3 regions of the Cobetia sp. PS-4MA genome follow, and region 2 is predicted to be linked to each of the others. Evidence: predicted binding sites of a transcription regulator. Region 2 holds the regulator's gene; each other region holds the start of a gene.
What was found. The regulator FNR, encoded in region 2, switches genes on or off when oxygen is low (the NO sensors DNR and NnrR bind a similar motif). The targets are predictions, from matches to a motif close to TTGATNTANATCAA.
Positions count from the first base shown of each region.

Region 1: the regulator FNR is predicted to act here: its motif matches at 2,938-2,951, upstream of adhP (alcohol dehydrogenase AdhP).
Region 3: the regulator FNR is predicted to act here: its motif matches at 1,192-1,205, upstream of AC26AR_RS05435 (OmpW/AlkL family protein).

Region 1 is NZ_CM173107.1:557,105-563,344, reverse strand. Features, by position in the region: gene AC26AR_RS02450 (DOPA 4,5-dioxygenase family protein) at 1-292, shown strand, start outside; gene AC26AR_RS02445 (CreA family protein) at 366-857, shown strand; gene AC26AR_RS02440 (pyridoxamine 5'-phosphate oxidase family protein) at 1,064-1,555, shown strand; gene adhP (alcohol dehydrogenase AdhP) at 1,753-2,781, opposite strand; gene exaC (acetaldehyde dehydrogenase ExaC) at 3,052-4,572, opposite strand; gene AC26AR_RS02425 (response regulator) at 5,012-5,812, shown strand; gene AC26AR_RS02420 (Nramp family divalent metal transporter) at 5,863-6,240, opposite strand, start outside.
Region 2 is NZ_CM173107.1:310,794-317,033, forward strand. Features, by position in the region: gene AC26AR_RS01425 (fatty acid cis/trans isomerase) at 1-1,784, shown strand, start outside; gene fnr (fumarate/nitrate reduction transcriptional regulator Fnr) at 1,883-2,632, opposite strand; gene AC26AR_RS01435 (hypothetical protein) at 2,989-3,267, opposite strand; gene AC26AR_RS01440 (cbb3-type cytochrome c oxidase subunit II) at 3,264-3,923, opposite strand; gene AC26AR_RS01445 (cbb3-type cytochrome c oxidase subunit I) at 3,920-5,359, opposite strand; gene AC26AR_RS01450 (alpha/beta family hydrolase) at 5,510-6,240, shown strand, end outside.
Region 3 is NZ_CM173107.1:1,263,512-1,269,751, reverse strand. Features, by position in the region: gene AC26AR_RS05445 (lipopolysaccharide kinase InaA family protein) at 1-86, shown strand, start outside; gene AC26AR_RS05440 (OmpW/AlkL family protein) at 451-1,044, shown strand; gene AC26AR_RS05435 (OmpW/AlkL family protein) at 1,323-2,027, shown strand; gene AC26AR_RS05430 (DMT family transporter) at 2,109-3,071, opposite strand; gene AC26AR_RS05425 (aminotransferase-like domain-containing protein) at 3,232-4,875, shown strand; gene AC26AR_RS05420 (carboxylate/amino acid/amine transporter) at 4,872-5,759, opposite strand; gene AC26AR_RS05415 (DUF6314 family protein) at 5,788-6,240, shown strand, end outside.

The sequences.
Region 1 (6,240 bases), 250 kb from region 2:
GCAGAGTCTGGCCGCCGCTCACGAGCTGGCGGCCCAGGCCGAGCAGCACTTCCCGCTGCGCGTCGGTCGCTTCCATGAGCAACCGGTAGGCCCGCACCCGCTGTGGAGCTGTCAGCTGTCCTTCGCTCCCGAAGACTTCGGGCGCATCATCCCGTGGCTGGCGCTCAATCGCGGCACGCTGGACATCTTCGTGCATGCCGGCACCGGTGATGATCTCTTCGATCACACCCAGGGCGTGATGTGGCTGGGCAGCTCCCACCCGCTGAATCTGCACGTCTTCGGCGATGAGTGAGGCTCGGACGTCGCCCGACACGCTATCATCGCCTTGCCGACTTCGCCTTACCCACTGACTCAAGGATGACCCCATGACTCGACTGCGCCGCCTATCCCCTCGTGCCGCCCTGCTGGGCGTGATCGCCTCTGGCCTGCTGCTGGTCGGCTGTGACGACAATGAGGTCGGGGATGTCTCGCTGGGCCTGTTCACCACCAAGGACATCAAGATCGAGAGCCTGATCGACCCCAAGGTGCCGGGCGTGACCTGTCACCTGAGCAACATCGAGGCGAATCTCGATTTCTCCGACCCCTCCGACATGAGCATCGCCTGCCGCCAGACCGGCCCGATCACCCCGGCGATGCTCGCCGACATCGACACCTCCAAGAGTGGCGAGGAGGTCTATCGCAAGTCCAAGAGCGTGCTGCTCAAGAGCCTCAAGATCCGGCGTATTCTGGACCGTGACTCACAGAGCCTGCTCTACATCGCCTACAGCACCAAGGAAACCAGCGGCAGCTTCAAGCATGCGCTGAGCAGCGTGCCGCTATGGGGCAGCGAGGCCTGGCAGGCACCGGCAGCGCAGTGAGCCGCCCGGGCGCCTGAATCAAGCCCCGATTGATCAAGCTCTGATTCATCAAGCTCTGATTTATCAAGCTTTTATTCATAAAGTGCTGACTCATCAAGTGAAAGCTTCACCATCATCCCTTGAAGTTATGGGGTGTCGCTCCAAGGTCTTGTTCAACGGCTAGCCAGCCGGATTTTCATTCGCATGAGGCAAAGGAGTGACACACGATGTCGAGCCCGGAGCACAAGCAGAAGATCTGGAAGCTGATCAAGGATGTGAAGGTCGGCATGTTGGTGACGCAGGGTGACGGCATGCCACATGCCCGCCCGATGCATCTGGTGCAGGATGACTACGACGGCACCCTGTGGTTCTTCACGCGAGCCAGTGCCGAGAAGGTGTTTGAAGCAAAGAAGGACAGCGAGGTCTGCCTGAGCTTTTCCGATCAGGATGATGGCGTCTATGTGTCGCTGAGCGGTCATGCCAATCTGCACCGCGATCAGGGCCTGATCGACAAGTTCTGGAATCCGTTCGTGGCCGCCTGGTTCCCGGAAGGCAAGGATGACCCCGATGTCACTCTGCTGGAGGTCAAGGTGCAATCCGGTGAGCACTGGAAGGCCAAGGAGAGCAAGGCGTATCAACTCTATGAGATTGCGCGCGCCAACCTCGACAAGGACCACACCCCGGACATGGGCGAGAACGAGAAATTCGGCACGGTATGAGCAGAAGCCCGAACTCGTCATGGAGAGCTCCTTGAAGTGACCGCGTGAGAGTTGACGCACACGGCCATGCCAGACACGACAACGCCAGCCCGAGGGCTGGCGTTGTCGTGTCTGGTCTCCTGCCACCTGCCGAATCCTGCCGAATCCAGCAGACCTGTCGTCGATGGAGAGAGTTCAAGTTCAGGACAGTGAACGCCTCAAGACTTCATGTCGAGCACGATGCGCCCCTCGATCTTGCCGTCGATCATGCGCCCGAAGATGTCATTGATGTCCTCGAGCCTGCCGGTCTGAACGGTGGCCGCGACCTTGCCTTCCGCGGCGAAGTCCAGCGCCTCCTGCAGGTCCTGACGCGTGCCGACGATGGAGCCACGCACCGTGATGCCGTTGAGCACCGTGGAGAAGATCGGCAGCGGGAAGTCACCCGGCGGCAGGCCGTTGAGCACCAGGGTACCGCCACGGCGCAGCATGTTCTGGGCCTGATCGAAGGCCTTGGGCGACACCGCCGTCACCAGTGCGCCGTGCGCGCCGCCGATCTCGCGCTTGATGACGGCTGCCGGATCTTCCTTCATGGCATTGACGGTCACGGTGGCCCCCAGACGGCGGGCCAGATCCAGCTTGGCATCATCGACATCTACCGCCGCCACGTTCAGGCCCATGGCGCGGGCGTACTGCACCGCCATGTGACCCAACCCGCCGATCCCCGAGATCACCACCCACTGACCGGGACGAGTGTCGGTCATCTTGAGCCCCTTGTAGACCGTGACCCCGGCACACAGTACCGGCGCGATCTCCACGAAGCCCACGCTGTCCGGCAGACGCCCCACGTAGCCGGCATCCGCCAGCGTGTACTGGGCAAAGCCGCCATTCACCGAATAGCCGGTGTTCTGCTGGCTCTCGCACAGCGTCTCCCAACCGCCCAGACAGTGCTCGCAATGGCCACAGGCCGAGTAGAGCCAGGGCACCCCGACCCGGTCGCCTTCCTTGACGTGGGTCACACCCTCGCCCACCGCCGCGATGGTCCCCACTCCCTCATGTCCCGGGATGAACGGTGGGTTGGGCTTCACCGGCCAGTCGCCATGCGCGGCGTGCAGGTCGGTATGACAGACCCCGGAGGCGGCGACCTCGACCAGAATCTCGCCACGCCCCGGTCGCGGTACCGCGACTTCCTCGATCACCAGCGGTGCACCGAATTCACGTACCACGGCGGCTTTCATGCTGTTATCCATGATGGACTCCTCATTCATTGTCGAAAGACGAACCTTGGAAAGGCGAGCCAGAGATCAGGCGGAGAGTGCGATCCCGTCCGGTCGTGAGCGAGGGCCAGTGTTCGCGCACGCCCCGGACCTGCCTCTTCATTGAAACCAGACGCGGTGCTCCCTGCCCTGCGCCAGATCAAGCAAGTCGGATCTGGCGCGGGCATCGAGAGGAATTCCTCGAGGAGGCATCGCGGGAGGTGGATTCAGCGCCACTAGCCTTGGTGGCGCTGACGGTCAGGCCTAGAAGAAGCCGAGTGGATTGATGTCGTAGCTGACCAGCAGGTTCTTGGTCTGCTGGTAGTGTTCCAGTGCCATCTTGTGGGTCTCGCGACCGACACCGGATTTCTTGTAGCCACCGAAGGCGGCATGGGCGGGATACTGGTGATAGCAGTTGGTCCACACGCGACCGGCCTGGATACCGCGCCCCATGCGGAAGGCGACGTTCATGTCGCGACTCCAGACACCGGCGCCGAGACCGAATTCGGTGTCATTGGCGATGGCCAGCGCCTCAGCCTCGTCACGGAAGGTGGTGACGGCCACCACCGGCCCGAAGATCTCCTCCTGGAAGACACGCATCGCGTTGTGGCCCTTCAGCAGGGTCGGCTGGATGTAATAGCCGTTGGCCAGCTCGTTCTCCAGCTGCTCGCTGCTGCCGCCGGTGAGCACCTCGGCACCCTCCTCACGGGCGATATCCATGTAGGACATGATCTTGTCGAACTGCTCGCGGGAGGCCTGGGCGCCGACCTGCACGTCGGTATCCAGCGGATTGCCGCGCTTGATGGTCTTCACGCGCTCCATCACACGGGCCATGAAGTCGTCGTAGATGCTTTCCTGGATCAGAGCGCGTGACGGGCAGGTGCACACCTCGCCCTGATTGAAGAACGCCAGCACCAGCCCTTCGGCAGCCTTGTCGATGAACTCGGGCTCGGCATTCATGATGTCGGCGAAGTAGATGTTGGGGGACTTGCCGCCCAGCTCCACCGTGGAGGGAATGATGGTCTCCGCGGCGCACTTGAGGATGTGCGAGCCCACGGGGGTGGAACCGGTGAAGGCGATCTTGGCGATGCGCTTGCTGGTCGCCAGTGCCTGCCCGGCCTCGGCGCCATAGCCGTTGACGATGTTGAGCACCCCTGCCGGCAGCAGGTCATTGATCAGTTCCGCCAGCACCAGGATCGAGGCCGGGGTCTGTTCCGCCGGCTTGAGCACCACGCAGTTGCCCGCCGCCAGCGCCGGGCCGAGCTTCCAGGCCGCCATCAGGATCGGGAAGTTCCACGGGATGATCTGTCCCACCACCCCCAGCGGCTCGTGGAAGTGATAGGAGACGGTATTGGCATCGATGTCCGCCGCGGTGCCTTCCTGGGAGCGCAGGCAACCGGCGAAGTAGCGGAAGTGATCCGCCGCCAGCGGGATATCGGCGTTCAGCGTCTCGCGCACCGCCTTGCCGTTGTCCCAGGTCTCGGCGACCGCCAGCATCTCGAGATTCTGCTCGATGCGATCCGCGATCCTGAGCAGGATGTTGGAGCGCTCCTGCACCGAGGTCTTGCCCCAGGCGGGGGCTGCCTTGTGGGCGGCGTCCAGCGCGAGATCGATGTCTTCCGCACTCGAGCGCGGGATACGGCAGAACACCTCACCCGTCACCGGACTGACATTGTCGAAATATTCCCCCTTGACCGGCTCGACGAAACGCCCGCCGATGTAATTGCCGTAGGTGTCCTTGAACGTGACCAGCGCGTCGGCGCTGCCCGGGGAGGCGTAGATCATGGCGAACTCCTGTGGGTCGGATTCACGAGTGGCGCTCGTGATCGACGACCTGTTGTTGTAAGTCACGTGGACAGGAGATGGCGCTCCTGTCCCTCGCCTGACCGTCAACGACTGCATCAATGACTGCATCAAGAACTGCTTGATCAGGCGACCCTCACAGTCTTGTTCACTTGTGGCATCCGCGACATGCGCCCATGGGCGGAAACCGTCTCATCCCTTGGGAGGAGAAAAGGGAGAGACCCGGCAGGCAAGAAAGATGGGAAAGGCAGACAGATGAGGAAAGGAAAGACAGGCCATACCGCGAAGGCCGCAAGGCACGACACCACGCCATGACGTTATGCTCAGGGTAGCTATTGTCAGCAAGGTCATGATCAGGAAAGCCATGGCCTGGAACGTCATGACCAGAACATCGCCCGCCAACGACCGGCCAGGAGCCTTCATGTACCGTCTGCTGATCGCGGATGACCATCCGCTGTTCCGTGATGCCATCAGCCGTACCCTGAATCTGGCCGTCGCTGACGGCTCTACGCCAGAATACGAGCTGCTGCAGGCCGCCAGTCTCGAGGAAGCGCTCAGCGTGATCGCTCATCATGCTGACAGCCTCGACCTGCTGCTGCTGGATCTCGACCTGCCCGACAGCCACGGCCTGGAAGGCCTGGCGCGCCTGCGCGAGGAGGCAGACTGGCTGCCGGTGGCGATTCTCTCCGCCCACGAGGCGCGCGAGACGGTACTCGAGGCATTGGCGCTCGGTGCGGTGGGGTATCTGTCCAAGTCGAGTTCGGCGCAGACCCTGCGCGATGCCCTCGCACGCATGCTGGCCGGGGAGGTCTACGTGCCTGCCCAGTTGATGCGCGCTGCGCCGCGTCCAGCGCCGCTCTCAGCATCATCTGCATCATCGGCACCAGCATCATCGGCACCAGTGCCACCGCCAGCGCCCCAACTGGCGCCGAGCCTCAGCGATGCTGAATTCGCGCGGCGCTGGCAGACCCTCACCACCAAGCAGCGCGGCGTGCTGGAGCGCATGGTGCTGGGCGAGTCCAACAAGATGATCGCCTGGCAGCTGGGCGTGGCGGAGACCACCATCAAGTCGCATGTCTCCGCCATCCTGCACAAGCTGGGGGTCGCCAGCCGGGTACAGGCGATCCTGCTGGCCAGCCACGCCCTGCCTGCCGTGTCAGGCCCGAGTGAGACCTCTGCCGCCCCACGACGCGAAACGCCCCGGTCCAACGCTCACGAATGAGGCGCGAACCGGGGCGTTGCCCATCAGGTGTCGGGACAGAGTGACTCGCCCTACATCAGCTCCCCGACCAGCACATAGCCATTGAGCAGGATGATGATCAAGGCGACCAGCATGCCGATGGCCGTCACCCAGTGACGATTGACCAGGTCCCCCATCAGGCGGCGATTGGCGGTGAACATCAGCAGCGGCACCAGCGCGAAGGGAATCCCGAAGCTGAGTACCACCTGGCTTGCGACCAGCACCTGCTGCTCCGGCAGCCCCATCAGGATGATGGCGATGGCCGGTGCCATGGTGATCACCCGGCGCAGCCACAGCGGAATGCGGAAGTTGACGAAGCCCTGCATCACCACCTGCCCGGACAGGGTGCCGACGATGGACGAGGACAGCCCCGCCAGCAGCAGCGTGAAGCCGAAGATCAGGCTCGCGGC
Region 2 (6,240 bases):
TGCCACGGATTCAGCAGGTGGAAGCCTTCCTCAATGGTGACAGCCTCAAGCAGCGGCTGATGAGTCGCTACATCTACGAGCACCTCTTCCTGACCCACCTGTATTTCCCGGAAGCGAAGGGGGCCAATGGCCGGCCGATCTTCTTCTCGCTGGTGCGCTCCAGCACGCCGCCCGGCGAGCCCATCCAGCGCATCTCCTCGCGCCGCCCCTATGACGCTCCCTACGCCGCCTATCCCGGAGATGGTCGTGACGTCATGCCGCATGACGAGGCCGGGCGCCCTCGCGTCTATTACCGTCTATGGCAGGAGCGCTCGACGATCCTGGCCAAGAATCATCTGCCCTATTCGCTGAGTGACGCGCGCCTGGAGCGCTGGCAGTCGCTGTTCCTCGCGCCGGACTATACGGTGGATGACCTGCCTGGCTATGACCTCAAGACGGCGTCCAATCCCTTCCTGACGTTCGAGGCGATCCCTGCCGAGTCACGTTACCGCTTCATGCTGGATGAATCGCAGAACACCATCATGGGCTTCATCAAGGGGCCGGTCTGTCGTGGCCAGGTGGCCGTGGACGTCATCAATGACCACTTCTGGGTCAGTTTCACCGATCCATCACTGTTCAGCCTGCCGCAGGTCGAGCGCACCCTGGCACGGGAGGGCGAGAATCTCAGCCTGCCTGCCGAGCAGAGCAGCAATGCATTGCCCATCTCCTCGTGGATCAAGTTCGAGCGCAAGCAGCAGGCCTATCTGCAGGCCAAGCAAAAGCTGATGATGCAGGCCTACGAGGACGGCAATCTGCGTCTGGACATGCAGCTGTTGTGGGACGGCAGCGGCTGGCAAGGCGGCGAGGGTGGCGATCACAACCCCAATGCCGCCCTGACGGTCTATCGTCACTTTGACAATGCCGCCGTGATGAAAGGGCTGGTCGGCAATGTGCCCAAGACGGCCTGGGTGATCGATTACCCGATGCTTGAGCGCATCCATTACCTGCTGGTGGCCGGCTTCGATGTCTATGGCAACCTCGGCCACCAGCTGACCACGCGCCTGTACATGGACTTCCTGCGCATGGAAGGCGAGAACAACCTGCTGGCGCTTCTGCCTGCCGGCGAGCGTCAGGCAGTGCATGACAGCTGGTATCAGGATGTGGATTCTGGGCTGGAAAAGCTGCTGTTCAAGAAGCCGCCCCAGTTTGATGCCCCGAGCGATATCGTCTGGACACCGGGAGAGCTTTCCTCACCGGAGAAGGCGCGCATTGGGTTGATGCGCCGCCTGCGCGAGCGCCTGGCGCCGGAACTTGTCCACGAGCGTAGCCTGGAAACGCTGGAGGATGATGCCGTGCGCCGCGAATTGAAGGCCTTGAGCGAGGTGAGTGGTCTGGCGGCCAGCCTGCTGCCGGAAGTCACCATCATTGCGCTGGAACGGGAGGGAAGCGAGCACCCACAGTTGTTCAGCGTGCTGCGCAACTCGGCTCATGCCAACATCACCAGTCTGTTCGATGAGGAAGCCAATCGGCGTCCTGAGCGCGATACGCTGGATGTGCTGCGCGGCGTGGCCGGGGATTATCCGAACGCCTTCTGGCATCTGACACCCGAGTCGCTGCAGGGATTGGCACGGCGGGTCGCCGTGCTCAAGGATGAGGCGGATTATCGACAGCTGATGGCCGATATCGGAGTGCGGCGCACCGACCCACGCTTCTGGCAGTTCTCGGACAGCGTGCTGCGTGCCAATTATGCGGATCGTCCCGTCGAGGCCGGGTTGCTGGATTACAACCGTCTGCAGAATCGCTGAGCGTCTCCGAGCCGCCTGGCGCTGTCTGGAAAACACGAAGGCCCGCCACATGAGGATGTGGCGGGCCTTCGTGGTGAGAGAGATGGCATCACGGGCGTTCAGCGACCGCCCTGACACTCTCCTTCTGCCAGCTCGATCAGGCCATCCAGGTGCAGGATATGGACCTCGCGGGCCTGGATATCCACCAGCCCCTGAGCCTGGAAACGCGTCAGGATACGGCTGATGGTTTCCACGGCCAGTCCCAGGTAATTGCCGATGTCGGCGCGGGACATGGAAAGACGGAAACTGTATGGCGAATAGCCGCGGCGACGGAAGCGCTGAGAGAGGTTGACCAGGAAGCTGGCCAGACGCTCATCTGCCGTCTTGCGCGACAGCAGCATCATCATCCGACGATCCTCATGCAGCTCCTTGCTCAGGCTCTTGAACAGCTGGGTGCGCAGTTCCGGCAGTTGGGCGGAAAGCGCATCGAGGCGATCGAAGGGAATCTCGCACACGGTCGTGGTCTCGAGTGCCACGGCGCTGCCGGGGTAGGCATTGCTGTCGATGGCATCCAGTCCAGCCAGCTCGCTGGGCAGGAAGAAACCGGTGAGCTGCTCCGTGCCACTGTTCTCGGTGTTGATCTGTTTCAGGCTGCCTGAGCGCACCGTGAAGACGCAGTCGAAGGGCTCGCCCTGGGTGAAGAGAACCTCGCCCTTTCTGAGCGGCGCGCGGCGCCGAATGATGGAGTCGAACTGGTCGATGGCTTCCATGTTCAGTGCCAGCGGCAGACACAGTGAGCTGAGCGAGCAGGTCTGACAGCGTGCTTCATGCGCACGCAATCGATGGGATGCCGTTGTCTGGGCCGTCATGGTGACTCTCCTGGGGCATTACGCCGAAACTCGTGGGGAGCGGGTTTCGGGTGGGGGTGTCCGGGTGCGACACCTGGTACAGGGCGATTCCATGGTCCTGTACGGAGAGGCAGCATCCTCATGGACTGAGTCGCTGCTGCCTGTCGGTGCTGTCCGTCAATGATACCTGTCAGGCGCACTTCCCAGAACGGGTCCCCGTCCTGTGGGGCGGGATGTGAAGTGCTCCGTGAATCGCGCGCATTATATTAGATAATTCTGATTTTGTCGTGATGTCCTGCATGACTCTAGACGCAGAACCTCCCGAAGGGGCAGGTTGCGACGCCCTGCCTCATCCGACTCGGGAGAGCCAGGTGACATCATCCACTCAAGGACATGACGATCTGCCCCATGCTGACCAGCAGTGTGAGCAGAAACAGCAGACTCCAGACCAGCGGCAGCGGCCTGTCCGGCTGAGGGGTGCCGTCAATGCGGTGTTCGTCGCCTGGCCCATCTCCCTGCAGGTCATCATCGGGTGAGGTGCTGCGCGAGCGAAGCCCGACAAGCAACAGCGTGCAGAAGGCCAGGCTGCCCAGCGTGAGCATGCTGATCCATGCCTGCCAGAACAGTGGCAGATCGACGTTTGCCAGCAGGTTCATGGTGCAGCTCCTGTCGTCAGTGTCAGTGTGGCGAGTGTCTCCCCTGTCGGGTCGGGTATTGTCGCGGATGAGTGCCGAGGGGGATCCGTCTGTTGAAGATAGGCCAGCAGAGCGGTCGCCTCGGCCTTGCCGCGTACCCGGGCGGGTGCCGCGAGGATCTCGTCGTCTCGGTAGGGCACGCCAAGCGCCTGCAGGGCCCGCATTCGCTCGGCGACACCCTCGCCGCTCAGGGCGTGCTCGAACAGCCAGGGGTAGGCCGGCATGCTGGAATCCGCCACCTTGTGGCGCGGCGAGTACAGGTGCAGGCGTTGCCAGGCCTCATCATGTTCCGCCGGGAGGCGGCTCAGGTCAGGGCCATGACGAGCGTTGCCCCACAGGGCCGGTCGCTCCATGAGGTGGCGGGAGGCGGCGTCCCGGCTTGCATGGCGTGCCTGGTCTCCCGGCAGATCCCGCACCATTCGGGTATGGCATTGCTGGCAGCCTTCCCGCAGGTAAAGACGCTGTCCCTCCAGCGCCAGCGCATCCAGCGGTGTCACTTCTTGCCTTGCCTCCTGAAACCCCAGAGGCAGCAACTGGGCCAGCGCGCCGACACTTGCCGCCATCACGCAGAGCGCGGCCATCAGGCCCGGATGCCGTTCGAGCAGTACGTGTCTCATGCCGGTGTCCTCCCCCGAGCGTGTGAATGCCCGATGTGGTGACGAGCCTGCTGGGTAGAGGGGCGCGTGATGGGTCGGCGGGAGGCGCGCAGGAGATACGCTGCCATCAGAAGCAGGCCGAGTGCCCAGCAACTCAGCCCCGCCAGCGTCATCAGCATCGGCGGGCGAGCCACCGCCAGGACGTCGGCGAGGGAGTGCAGCGGTTGTCCCTCTGCGTCTACGGCATGCCACAGGCTGCCCTGCAGCAGGGTGGTGGTCCAGCTGGCAACGATGCAGAGCAACGTGCCGGCGATGGCCAGCCAGGCGTGGGTCATGATCAGCGCCGAGGGTGCTTCAGGCAGCCGCAGACGGTAGAGCATGAGCACGCTGACCAGACCGATGACGCCCAGTGTGCCGGCCGGCGAGAGGCTGCCGGCGGCGCTGAAGGTCATGTCGTTGAGCGGGGCGATGGACAGTGCCACATGCTCCATCACGCTGATGGCCAGAAAGAGCAGGGCCGCGCCGAGCAGGCAGGTCTGAGGATGATGGCGCAGGGAGGGCCAGTCCGCCTTGATGGTCAGCAGGCCGTTGAGAGGAATGGCCAGTCCCGGCGCCAGCAGCAGGAGCCCCATCGCCATTCCCAGCGCCTGGCTCCACTGGGGCAGGGCGCTGGCATGCAGCAGCGCCGCGCCGCTCCAGGGCAGCAGCAATACCAGCAGCCAGAAGCTGATGATGGCCAGACGGTGAGAGTGAAGGGGCTGGCGGGTCAGTCCCGAGAGTGCCTGATACGCCATGGCAATGAAGCCCAGTGCCAGCATGCCGCCGGGCAGCATTCCCTTCTGCCAGCTCTGCAGCAGCGCGTCCAGACTGCCTGAGAACATGGGTAACGATGTCAGCGGGCCCAGGGGCACCGCCAGTGACAGCAGGGTATGCTGCATCAGTATCATCACCAGACAGCCAATGAAGCACCAGCCAGCCACGGGCAGGCGCGCTGTCGGTCCTGCCTTCCAGTTGACATGGAAGAGCCACGCGACCGCGATCCACACTGCCAGCATCAACAGGTTGAGTGGCCAAGGATATTCGGATTGGCCATGCCCCGACGCGAAGCCCGCGGCAATCGATATGCTGCCAAGCACGAGAATCGTCTGCCAGGCCTGCAGCGTGAACCGATGGAGACGCCGCTGGCCTGGCCGGGCTTGCGTGTCATGATTGACCAGTGAATACAGGCTGGCAATCAATGCCGAGCCGCCGAGGCCGAAGAGCAGCAGATGCTGTTGCACAATGGCGAGACGGCCATGGCTCAGCCAGGCGATGGGCGGGGCCAGGGTTGGCCACAACTGCACGGCGGTCAGCCATGCCGCCAGCAATAGACTGACGGCGCCTGAAAGAATGGCCGTCGTGCCAAATTGGCGAATCACCTCGTGAGAGGCGCCTGCTCCATCAGGTGCTGTGCCCATGTCATGACCTCATCATGCAGTGAACAGCGATGTGCTCTCCTGAAGAGAGCACGACTCACGAGACGATTCAGCATTCATTTCAGCTACCAGGGAGGACACTGAGTGTCTCTTGTCACTTCATCATCGGACGAAGATCGGGATGCGTCCAATGTGGCGGCCGTTCCCACCCCCTACGCCGAGGAAGGTTTCAAGGTCGCTTCCTTTGACGCCATCGCCGATGAGCTGGAAAAGCGTCTGGAGCTGTCAGAGGAGGCGTTGGCGGCGCGCGGTCCCTGGCGAGGCTGGGTGGCCTCGTTCGGTCCGCTGGAGATTCATGGCAGCCCTCGGCAGGTGATTCTGCTGCATGCCCATGGGGCGGGCGCCGGACGCGAGACCGATTTCCATCAGCGGTTCGGCAAGGCCTGTGCACACCAGGGGGCGGCATGGCTGGGATTCGACTTCGCCTACCTCGTCAAGATGCGCTGCGAGGCACGCCGTCGTCCGCCGCCGCGGCTGCCCGGGCTGATCGAGGAAATGACGCGCTGGCATGAGGCGCTGGCTGCCAGTCTTGCCGCCAGAGCGTCTCTGGCGACATGCCCGGTATTGCTTGGTGGCAAGTCCATGGGGAGTCGCGTGGCCTCGCATGTGATGCAGGGGCTGGAGGGGCGAGGCATGCCAGCCCCCTCATCAGGCCCACGTCGAATGTCGCCCCTGGGCTGGTATGCGCTGGGCTATCCCTTTCACCCGACCGGCAAGCCGGACACGCTGCGAACCGAGCATCTGGCGGCCATTGATGCCCCGGGCGTGATCTGCCAGGGCACGCGAGATCCCTTTGGTCATCGCGAGGAAGTCGAAGGTTACGGATTGCCATGCACTATCAGCCTGCATTGGCTGGAGGATGG
Region 3 (6,240 bases), 950 kb from region 2:
TCTACCTCGACTGTCCCGCGCAGAGTGACGAGGTCAGTCGATGGCTCAACGAGCTTGAAGCACGTGCCCAGCGCAAGCGTCGCTGAATTCCCACACTGGTGGGCGCATCACGCATTGCGTAGCATGCGCTCACCTCATGAGCCGCCTACGACCAACGTCTCATGAATCTGTCGTGAAAATGAACGGCCCTGTCGCTGTCCTGCGCCACCTCCAGTCTCATCCTCGAGACATGCACCTTTTCTGAAATAATCGGTAACATCCGCTAACAAGACGTCAAATATGTTTTCAAACATTGTTCTAAAAAAATGCTTGCCAAAAAGAACAGTGTTTTTTATAGTTCATCTCGTCCCCTGAACAAGGCAGCCTTGCCACACTCGGTACATCCCCCGAGTTCGCCAGGCACCGCCGACAGGAAGCCCCCGAGGCCACAAGCTTCAAGGAGAACATCACATGAAAACCATCAAGATCCTGACTGCTACCGTCATCGCCGGCACCATGGCAATGGGTGCACAATCTGCACTGGCCTACGGCAAGGGCGACATCTTCCTGCGCGGCGGCGTTGCCAAGGTCGACGGCAAGAGCAACAACGGCAATGGCCTGATCGCCAAGGATGAATCCGGTTTCGCCGGCTCCGTGGGCTACATGTTCCACGACAACCTGGCAGTTGCTCTGCAGTCCACTGAAGCATTCAGCACCGACTGGAAAAACAGCGACGGTGGCTTCGATCAGATGCCGATCAACCTGATGCTGCAGTACTACCCGCTGGGCGGTACCGAAGCTCGCGTTCAGCCTTACGCTGGCGTCGGCCTGAACTACACCCACTTCTCCGGTGAGTCTGCCGGTGGCCAGAGCATGGACATCGACGACAGCTACGGCGCTGCTGCCGAGCTGGGTGTTGACCTCAACATCAACGAATCCTGGGCCGTCAATGGCTTCGCTCGTTACGCTGACGTCAAGGCCGACACCAAGATCAACGGCCAGGACGTGAACGACACCGAGCTGGACCCGGTCACCGTCGGTGCCGGTGTCACCTACCGCTTCTAAGTGCTGAAACACGCACTGACGAGCCGCGCCGAGCCATGACGCATCAGGGGTGTTCCCCTTGCCTCATTGACGACGCACAAGAACGCCGCAGGCCTCAGGGCCTGCGGCGTTCTTGCATGCGCGGACAGTCGGCGAGACAGACGGAACTTGATTTGAATCAAGTGTGACGGACCCTTGTCGGACATGACGGCAAACCCTTGTCATGGATCAATTTTTCGTCGACATGAGCTCCTAGACTGACATCTCCTTTCTCACCCCCTGTCACTTCGGGAGCGAACATGTCAGCCGCACAGTCCTTCTTGCCCTTCTCCTTCTGCCGGTCCTCTTCACGCCCGCTGCGCATGGCGGCGATCACGGCCGCACTCACGCTGACTGCCACGTCGGCTGTCGCTGCGCCGTTCTCGTCGACTGACTCAGGCCTCGAGAACCTCGATTATGGTGCCGGCCAGTTCTGGACGCGTGCGGGTGTCGCCAAGGTCTCGCCTAAGAGCGACAACGGTCGCATCGATGCCATCGGTGCCGACGTGGACGTCGATGATGACAGCGCCTTCGCCTTCACTCTGGGGTATCGCTTCACCGATACCCTGGGGATCGAGCTGCTGGCCGCGCAGAATTTCGAGCATGACATCCCGCTGAATGGCCAGAAGGCCGGCTCCGTCGATCATCTGCCACCGACCCTGACACTGCAGTACTACCCCCTCGGTGGACGCGACTCCCGCATCCAGCCGTATATCGGTGCAGGCGTCAATTACACCCACTTCTCCGATGAAACCCTCGATGACGGCACCAAGCTCGAGATGGATGACAGCTGGGGCGCGGCCGCACAGATCGGTGTCGACCTGGTCATCAATGAGCATTGGGCGGCCAACGTCGCTGCCTGGTATCTGGATATCGATTCCGATGTCACCGTGGCGGGCAGCGTCAACGACAAGGTCGAGATCGACCCGATCGTGACCATGGCCGGTATCAGCTATCGCTTCTGAGTCGCGCATCTGACTGGCCACAGACGACAACGCCCCGCCAGCCCATCACGGGCCGGCGGGGCGTTGTGCTTTCAGGGCGAATCAGCGCGAGGCGGCCTGCCCGCTGCTCGGTGCCGACGTCTCGGGCGCTGACGGCGACGTGTCGTCAGCCGGCGCCCTGGCTACCTTGCCCGGACGGGGGCGATCCAGCACCAGCCCCAGCACGACCAGCGCCGCTCCCACCACCATCAAGGCGGTCCACTGCTCATCGAACAGCCACCAGGCCATCAGCGCGGCACACGGTGGCACCAGGAAGAAGGTACGTGCGACCTGGTGGGCCTCGCCACGTTCGAGCATCAGCATCAGCAACCAGATGGCACCCACCGAGATGGCGATCACCAGCCAGGCGAGGGTCAGCAGCAGACGAGGCGTCGGGTCGAAGGCGAAGCTACCTACGCTGCTGGCTGCGATGAGGAAGACACAGCCCGCTCCCAGATACTGGAATACCAGCCCCTCCACCAGCCCCATCCGACCACCGACACGCTTCTGCCACAGCGTCGAGCTGGACACGCCGATGAGCGCCACCAGACACCACAGCAGGCCGATCATCGGCCACTCGAGCGTAGCGCTTGCGGCGCCTGCCCCCTGAAGCATGCCCGCCCCCAGCACCAGACTGACGCCAATCGCGCCACACCCCAGCCCCAGCCACTGCCTGGCGCCCAGACGGATACCGAACAGCGGCAGTGACAGCGCCGCCGTCACCAGAGGGTGCAGGCTGACCAGCAAGGCCGTCAGCCCCGCAGGCAGCCCGGCCTTGACCGCCGCGAACACGCCACCCAGATAGGCGCCGTGCAACAGCATGCCGATGCCCATCTGAGCCAGCTTGTCATGGCGCTGCCCCCATTGGCGCGGCTTGCGGCGTATCCACAGGATCAGCCCCAGCACCGGCAGTACCAGCAGGCTACGCACCAGCAGCAGCGTGAAAGGCTCAGCATCCAGGGTGCCGAAACGTGCGGCGATGAACCCGGTGGCGAACAGGAAGACGAAGGTCAGCGGCATCCACATCAGATTGACTCCAGAGCACGAGAGACGGGACCTCACTGTCCCGAGGAGCGCTCACACCGAGCGCGTCAGGCATCGCCGGCGTGATGTGACATGAGCTTGCCGCGAAGGCATCAGGGGATACAAGATACAGAGAATGGCTTTTTCAGGGGATACAGTTCGCATGAGTGGCACTCAAGACCTCCCATCAGCGCCGCGCTACCAACAACTGGCGACGCGCTTGAAAGCCGAGATGGCGACGGGGCAACTCGTCCCCGGACAACGGCTGCCCTCATTGCGCCGCCAGGCGGCCCTGTCAGGGCTGGGGCTCAACAGCGTGATCCGCGCCTATGGCGAGCTGGAATCCGCCGGCTTCCTCGTGGCTGTCCCGCGCCGGGGATTTCAGGTCGCGGCCGCAGCGGCGCCTCCCTCTTCCGCCAGCCGCGATCACGACGCCGCCCCGTCACGCTGCACCCCTCTTGCCACTCCGTCACTGGCCATCGATGACCCGGCCTGGCAGGCCATGGCTCATGCCAGCGACCCGGCGCTGGCCCCGCTGGGCGCGGCGCATCCCGAGCTGGATGCGCCCGCCGTGCGGCGCCTCTATCGGCTGGTGCGCCAGAAGCTCAAGCATCACGCCGAATCCCCCAGCGCCTACGCGCTGCCCCCGGGCTCCCCCGCCCTGCGCGAGGCTATCGCCTCTCACCTCAGCCACCATGGCCATCACTGTCACGGTGACACCCTGTTGCTGTGTCAGGGGGCTCAGCAAGGCATGTCGCTGATTCTCCGACAATGGCGCGCAAGCCGGGGACGCTGCCGCATCGGCATCGAGGCCCCCGGCTATTTCGGTGTGCTTGCGGCGGTGGAAGCCAATGGTCACGAAGCCATTGCCCTGCCGACACATGCTGGAAGCGGACTGGATATCGAGGCATTGGCCAGACTGCTGGAGGAAGGAGAGGCAAGGCAGATGGACAGGCGGCAGACGTGTGCAGGCAAGACGCGGCCAGAGATGCCGCCCACGGCCGGGAACCGACACGGCAAGGCCGCCCTCCACGCGCTGATCGTCTCACCGGATTGCCACAACCCGCTGGGTGGCCAGCTGAGCCTGGCGGATCGAGATCGCCTGCTCAAGCTGGCCCAACGCCACGGGGTACAGATCATCGAGAATGCCACCTTCGCGGAACTGAGCTTCGACACCCGTCTGCCCTGGCTGATGGACCTCCATCAGCGCCAGGCACCGTCACCGGCGCAGACAACGCCACTGGGACAGACAATATCACCGGAACAGGCACCCGGCGTGATCACGGTGGGATCGCTGTCCAAGACGCTCGACCCGCGAGCACGCTGTGGCTGGGTGTGGCTCCCACGGCCCGAAAGCGTGACGCCTGACGCCGAGCTGGGCATGCAGGGGCTGATTCGCGCACGCTGGGCCGATGGCATGGGCGACATGCCATGGATGCACGCCGCCCTCGCGGAACTGATCGCCAGCGGCGATTACGGGCGCCATGTCCACCGCATGCGCCGCTGCTACGCGAAGCGCCTGCAACTGCTGCGCGAGACGCTAGCCTCTGCTCTCGGCGATGGGGTCTGGCTGCCCGGTGTCAGTGGTGGCTATCTGCAGTGGTGCGGCCTGCCGGGACTCGATGGCGCGGCCCTTTCCCGCCTGCACCGCGAGCTGCTCGAGGCTGGCATCGCCACTCTGCCCGGCTACCTGTTCAAGGCGGTCAGTCCCGGCCTGCGCCTCAATGCGGCCCAACTGCAGAACGATGAGACCCTCGCACGATTGACCACGACCCTGCGCAACGCGCTGCACGGAGCCGATGCCTAGCGAACGCTCTGCGCCTCACGCGCGCGCTGCTCACGCTGGCGCGCCCAGAACTGATTGATCAACAGCGCCAGCACGATGACCGCCCCGCCCAGCGCGAGACGCGGCAGGTCCGCGTCGCGATTCCAGATCAGCAGATTGACCAGCAGTCCCGCCGGTACCAGCGCATTGTTCATGATCGCCAGGGTACCGGCATCGACGCGCGTCGCTCCCTTGTTCCACAGGAAGTAGCCCATCCCGGACGCCACGATGCCCAACCAGCCCAGCACCACGAAGTGCACCGGCTGCGAAGGCAGCTTGTCGGTATTGCCGAACAGCAGGAACATCACGACCACCAGCGCCAGGGCGCCAAGATAGAACCAGCCGAACACATGACGGTGCGCGACACCTTCAGGCAGCTGGGGCGAGAGATGACGATAGGCGACCTGGCCGATGGCAAAGCACAGATTGGCCCCCTGAACGACGGCAAAGCCGAGCCAGAAGCCCTCGGTGACCCCGTCGTAGCGAATGATCGCCGCACCGATGACCGCCACCATCGCCGTGAGCAGGTAGAATGGCGACAGCCGACGTTTCATCATGTCATCCAGGAGGGTGATGTAGATGGGCGTGAAGATCGTGAACAGCAGCACTTCCGGGACGGGCAACAGCAGGAAGGAGCGGTAGAAGAAGATGTACATCAGCCCCAGCTGTACCGCGCCAATGGCCATCAGCTGCCAGCGGATGCGGCCACTGATCGCCCGTGGGCGCAGAAAGGGAGCAAAGATCAGGCTGGCCAGCACGATGCGTGTCAGCACGGCCAGATAGCTATCGACCTGACCGGACAGGTAGACGCCGATCAGGGAAAACGAGAAGGCCCACAGGGCCGTGACACCGATCAGGTAGGACATGACGAGTAAACCCGTTAGGCAGAGAAAGTTGACAGGCATTGTAACCCTCCACGCGCTGCTTGAGCAGATACGCCACCTGGAATTTTCGTCACGCTCGGGGCCTGCCTCACGCAACGCCTGGTCCGGCCATGGCAGCGGTGAAGTGCGCCTCGAGAAGGAGATGCCTGATGGGGCCGGCAGGACTGGGGCGGAAGACTCGTGGGACATCCTCTTCAATGAACAGGGGCAGTTCCGACTGGAGGGCCAGGCCAGCAGTGTCACGTTCAGCAATCGCTATCGCTGGCGACTGAGCCCCGATGGCACGGCCCTGTCACTGAGCCATGAGCGCCGCGGCCGCGATGCGGCGGTCTTCCTGTTCGACCTGATCGAGGCTTCCACAGGCGATGGTGACCACTTCATCAGCCGCGAGGCACACCTGTGCATCGATGACCTCTATTCCGCCACCCTCGTCATCGTGCGCGACGCGGATGACAAGCCCTGC